Glaciimonas sp. PCH181: one gene and its partner. The protein of the gene in region 1 interacts with the protein of each later gene in a pairwise test. Links are inferred from orthologs where the notes say so. Each region holds a gene or a part of one and is shown on either strand. Other genes may lie near its edges.

Region 1 (2,831 bases):
TGGGAACCGCGACTGTCACGCATGAAGAGCTGTTTGCATAAAATACATAAGAGAAGTCCTATAGTGTGAAGGCAATGCCGGTTCTTTGCGAATTTCCGTTCCTATAATGCCGCAGGTGCATTTGTGCCTGATTCATTTTTAGGATTGACGCAAACCAATCGTTTGACGTTCGCGCCCTTAGCCGTAATGGGCGCGGCGCTTCTGCCCCATAGCATTTGTAGTCGCGGGCAGAAAGAGCGTTGCCGAGGTCCTGAATTTGATGAGTCTCATCACACTAATCAAAAAGGACAGCATGCTTAAGAAATTACTACAAATAACCCTGATGTTAATTGCGACCATGGGCTTGGTCTTTGCGCAAGTTGATGTGAATAAAGCCGATAAGGCCGCGCTGGATAGCGTGAAGGGTGTGGGCGCGGTAACCTCAGAACGTATTCTTGCTGAGCGCACTAAAGGCGGTAATTTTAAAGACTGGTCTGATTTTGAAAAGCGCGTAAAAGGCATCAGCGATAAAAGCGCCGTTAAATTGTCGACGGCAGGTTTGCGCGTAAATGGTCAGCCTAAGTCTGGTGCTGCTGCCCCTGCAGCGAAAGAAGAATCAAAAAAAGCAGCCGATAAAATCCCTGCAAAAAAATAGAAGACCCAATTACCAAGGCATAGAATGATTAATGACTTGGGGCTGGCTGTGGCTTCTATTACTTAAAAGCCCCTTTTACATAAGGGGCTTTTCATTTCCTCCACAACAAAATGCTATTTTTATCGCATTTATGATGACTTCTTTATGTGCATTCTGCAAAGATCGACTGCTGGACGTACGCACAATAATGTCTCATATTAGAATAGGTCTTTTGCCTCCTCTGTAAGCGTAAAACTATGCCATATCTGACTATTGAAGACACGATCGGAAATACCCCGTTAGTACAGCTAAAACGGATTCCGGGAGAAGCTGCCGCGCAACGTAATAATATTATTCTCGGCAAACTAGAGGGCAATAATCCCGCTGGATCCGTCAAAGACCGTCCTGCACTTTCGATGATTAAGCGTGCCGAAGCGCGCGGCGACATCAAGCCGGGCGATACCCTGATTGAAGCGACCAGCGGTAATACCGGTATCGCGTTAGCCATGGCAGCGGCGATGCGCGGTTACAAAATGGTGTTGTTAATGCCAGAAAACCTGAGCGAAGAACGCCGTCAGAGCATGGCTGCTTATGGCGCAAAAATCATTTTGACGCCAAAAACCGGCGGTATGGAATATGCGCGTGATCTTGCGCAAAAAATGGAAAAAGATGGGGAAGGTTTGATTCTTGATCAATTCGCTAATCCTGATAACCCGTTATCGCACTATGAAACGACGGGTCCGGAAATCTGGCGTGACACTGGCGGACGTGTTACACATTTCGTCAGCGCGATGGGAACGACCGGTACGATTATGGGAGTGTCGCGCTTCCTCAAAGAGAAAAGTGAAGCTGTGCAGATCATCGGCGCACAACCGGAAGAAGGTTCACAAATACCCGGCATCAGAAAATGGCCAGAAGCCTACATGCCGACAATTTATGAGCATGCGCGGGTTGATCAAATTGAAGCGGTTAGTCAGTCCGCAGCAGAGCATATGGCGCGCAGAATGGCCAGCGAAGAGGGAATTTTTTGCGGAATATCCGCTGCAGGGGCATGCGAAGTCGCACTTCGGATTTCGCAGCAGGTAGAAAATGCAACGATCGTCTTTATCGTCTGCGATCGCGGTGATCGCTACCTATCGACAGGTGTTTTCCCTGCCTGATCCCTCTTTAATACGCTTGCAGTTTCGCAAGCGTATTAAATAAAATGTGGCAGTGGGAGCAGGGAGGTCGGCGACATACGGCATTTACTTCTGTAGATCTGCCTCGACCTTGTCTTTAGGCTTAAATTGCTTATCGCTGATACGAAATTTCTCACGACGATCACCCATCAATGCGCGTAGCTCACTGATTGTCAGGTTACTGACTTCATGCATGCGAATTAGCAATGAAGCGCCAACTGGCAAGCGATGATGCCGAATTTTGCTGATGACGGGAGGCGCCACTTCTAGCGCACGCGATAACGCTGCATCATTCTTTAAGTGCAGTTTGTCGATAAGCGAGTCAAGCAAATGATTTGGATCGTAAGTTACTTGCTCGTCCAATTTGTTGCTTTTTGGTGCTTCTATCGAGGTATTCATATTCATGAGATTCCATTTATTATGATGTTGAATAGGAAAGGTTTGCGCTGTATTCGGAACGTTGCGCTGTGATAACCTTCGGCTTATTAGCGAAGTTGCAAGTCATGTCATTTTATACCGATTCAGTGTGCTTTTTTCTCATAAAGAAACATCCTGAAACAATTCTAAATGAAAAGTAATAAAAAACCAACAACATTGTGTTTTTATTAATTAACTTTGAACTCTAACAACTTCTGTCAGCTTGGATGATTAATTCTAGTAAAAAGTTGCAAAAACTCAATTTAAAATTGTATTGTTTTGTAGACTACTAGTTAGTAGTCACTTTATTCTTGTTAAGAACATTTTACAACCGCCCTTTTTCGTCCTTCTACGCCTCACTTTGGCAGATTTTTCTCTGTAAACGTTGGGGCTAGTCCAAGATTTTTCCATCCGTCTCGTCCCAGATCATTCAAGGTTTGCATATTTTTTTCAAAGATATCCGCCGCGTCGGGAAAGGCTTCGACTGCCCGATCTATGCTGTCTTCGCGCAACAGGTGCAACGTTGGATAGGGGGAGCGATTTGTGTAATTGGTGATGTCGGTGGCATCGGTGCCCGCAAATTGATAGTCTGGATGGAAGCTGGCTATCTGAATTTCGCCTTC
Region 2 (2,958 bases), on another replicon or contig:
ACATCCTGTGCCTGTTCTGCCAAAACGCCTGACAAAGTCAGACTGCCGCCCGGCGCAATGCGGGCGCATAACATTGGCGACATCAATTTCAGCGGGCCTGACAAGATATTCGCCACGACGATATCGAAAGTCCCTTGCGGCGACAGGCTGACGAACTCGTCAGGAAGATAGTAAGCAATCTCACAGTGATTACGGGCGCTATTATCGTGCGCCGATACAATCGCCTGCGGGTCGATATCCACACCGATAACATTGGCGGCACCAAGTTTTTTAGCCACCATCGCCAAAATACCTGATCCGCAACCATAGTCGAGTACGGAGGCGACCTTTTGTTCGCCGAGATGGCTTTCTAGCCATTCCATGCATAACCGTGTAGTGGGATGACTGCCGGTGCCGAACGCGAGACCGGGATCAAGCTCCAGAATCAGGCCATTCGCGTCCGGTGCATCGTGCCAGCTGGGCACGACCCAGATATTTTTGCCGATATGGATAGGCGCAAACTGGGATTGGGTGAGACGAACCCAATCCTGATCGCCGACTGCGCGCAAGGTATAAACCGGGGCAGTTTCCAGGCCGCAGGCAAGGGCCGCTGCGCTGACGATGGCGGGATGATCCGCATCGATATCACTCAGCGCCACTACGCGGCTACGTTCCCATGCTGCGGCTTCCGGCTCCATCCCCGGCTCGCCGAACAACGGTTGTTCGGCGGCAGTGCCTTCGTCGGCGTCTTCCACTGAGACCGATAACGCGCCAGCCTCCATCAACGCATCCGACAATGCCTCAGCGTGATTACGGGCTACTTCTATGACTATTTCGGTCCAGCTCATGTGCAACCTTACTTCTTTTCAGATTTAGGCAATTCTGGTCTTTCGGCCAGTTTATGCTCTAGATAATGGATGTTTGTACCGCCTTCGATGAAGCGTGCATCAATCATCAACTCGCGATGCAGAGGGATGTTGGTGCTGATACCTTCGACCACCATTTCAGACAAAGCGATTTGCATGCGTTTGATCGCTTGCTCACGCGTGGTGCCGTATGAAATGACTTTACCGATCATCGAATCGTAATGCGGCGGGACGTAATAACCGGCGTAGGCGTGCGAATCAACCCGAATGCCAGGGCCGCCCGGTGCATGCCATGACAGGATTTTACCCGGCGATGGCGTGAACTTGAAGGGGTCTTCTGCGTTGATACGGCATTCTATCGAATGGCCGGTCAATTGGATATCGCGTTGGCGATAACGCAGTTTTTCACCGGCTGCGATGTGAATTTGCTCTTGAACAATATCGACACCGGTGATCATTTCAGTGATTGGATGTTCAACCTGCACGCGGGTATTCATTTCAATGAAATAGAATTCGCCGTTTTCGTAAAGAAATTCAAACGTACCAGCACCGCGATAGTCCATCTTGCGACAGGCTTCAGCGCAACGATCGCCAATTTTCTCAACGACTTTGCGAGGGATGCCCGGTGCTGGGGCTTCCTCGATGACTTTTTGATGGCGGCGTTGCATGGAGCAATCGCGTTCGCCTAGCCAGATCGCATTTTTATATTGATCGGCCAGAATCTGGATTTCCACGTGACGTGGATTTTCCAGATATTTCTCCATATACACTTCTGGATTGCCAAATGCTGCACCAGCCTCAGTTTTGGTCATGGTGACGGCATTTGCCAGCGCTGCTTCTGTGTGCACTACGCGCATGCCGCGTCCGCCGCCGCCGCCGGAGGCTTTAATGATGACCGGATACCCGATTTTGCGGGCGATCTTGATGACTTCTTTCGGATCGTCCGGCAATGCGCCTTCAGAACCGGGAACACAAGGTACGCCGGCACGGATCATGGCCTGTTTGGCGGAGACTTTATCGCCCATCAAGCGGATATTCGCTGGACGTGGGCCGATAAAGACAAAGCCGGATTGTTCTACACGTTCAGCGAAATCGGCGTTTTCCGATAAGAAACCGTAGCCGGGATGAATCGCCTCAGCATCGGTCACTTCTGCTGCGCTAATGATCGCAGGCATGTTCAGGTAACTCAGGCTTGACGGCGCCGGGCCGATACAGACCGATTCATCGGCCAGCTTCACGTATTTGGCTTCGCGGTCGGCTTCTGAATGGACCACCACGGTTTTGATGCCCATTTCACGACACGCGCGTTGTATGCGCAGGGCGATTTCGCCGCGATTGGCGATGAGAATTTTTTCAAACATAGTAAATGGTATTTCCGTCGCTAAGAGTCAAGCAGATTCAAGCAAATTCAAGCAGATTAAGCGTTAGGCTGGCGGGGTGAGGGAGCGCTGCCATCTTGGCTACGATTGCGCGCAATGCTCTCTGCCGTCCTATTCGCCACCGGTAATTTCTACCAGCAAGCTTGTCCGGCTGGGCCGAACTAACTCGCTGTTGGTGTCAACTTAACCGATGATAAACAAAGGTTGTCCGAATTCAACTGGTTGGCCGTTTTCCACCAGGATTTTCTTTACTACGCCGGTTTTGTCGGATTCGATTTCATTGAGCAATTTCATGGCTTCGATAATGCACAAGGTTTCGCCTTCCTTGATTTCCGAGCCGACTTCGACGAATACTGCCGCGCCGGGCGCTGAAGAACGGTAGAAAGTACCGACCATTGGCGATTTGACAATATGACCTTCTGGGATTGCAGGCACTTCCACTGCAGCGGCAACTGGCGCTGCAACTTGCATTTGCGCAGCCTGATGGGCAACTTGCGGTTGCATCATGACAACTTGATTATGCGATGCCGATGATTTGACGATGCGGACTTTACTTTCACCCTCGGTGACTTCCAGCTCTTCGATATCCGATTCAGCGACCAGATCGATTAACGTTTTGAGTTTTCTCAAATCCATAATGCCATCCTTCAGAGTGTATGTTTTTAAAAAATTAAATTGGAAATAACTGCCATTCTTGTTTTTAATGGGCAGATCGACGCATTTATAGCGAATTT

Evidence for each region. The genes of interacting proteins can lie anywhere in the genome.
Region 2: the proteins of cysM (region 1) and accC interact in binary tests that used the Escherichia coli proteins (3 or more experiments, as listed by UniProt). The link is inferred for Glaciimonas sp. PCH181 from one-to-one orthologs.

What each region holds. Positions count from the first base shown.
Region 1 is NZ_PYFP01000002.1:419,941-422,771, reverse strand. Bases 54-2,821 are described here. They hold cysM (cysteine synthase CysM), read left to right. Parts: upstream 54-870; coding sequence 871-1,773; downstream 1,774-2,821. Other genes in these bases: C7W93_RS14920 (DUF1415 domain-containing protein), read right to left, coding at 2,565-2,821; C7W93_RS14925 (hypothetical protein), read right to left, coding at 1,858-2,190; C7W93_RS14935 (helix-hairpin-helix domain-containing protein), read left to right, coding at 293-634. In the rest of the region: rfaE1 (D-glycero-beta-D-manno-heptose-7-phosphate kinase), read left to right, coding at 1-41; more of C7W93_RS14920, read right to left, coding at 2,822-2,831. UniProt on the Escherichia coli protein: Two cysteine synthase enzymes are found. Both catalyze the same reaction. Cysteine synthase B can also use thiosulfate in place of sulfide to give cysteine thiosulfonate as a product.
Region 2 is NZ_PYFP01000001.1:2,766,894-2,769,851, reverse strand. Bases 22-2,916 are described here. They hold accC (acetyl-CoA carboxylase biotin carboxylase subunit), read right to left. Parts: upstream 2,207-2,916; coding sequence 836-2,206; downstream 22-835. Other genes in these bases: accB (acetyl-CoA carboxylase biotin carboxyl carrier protein), read right to left, coding at 2,408-2,860; prmA (50S ribosomal protein L11 methyltransferase), read right to left, coding at 22-827. Also shown: more of prmA, read right to left, coding at 1-21. UniProt on the Escherichia coli protein: This protein is a component of the acetyl coenzyme A carboxylase complex; first, biotin carboxylase catalyzes the carboxylation of the carrier protein and then the transcarboxylase transfers the carboxyl group to form malonyl-CoA.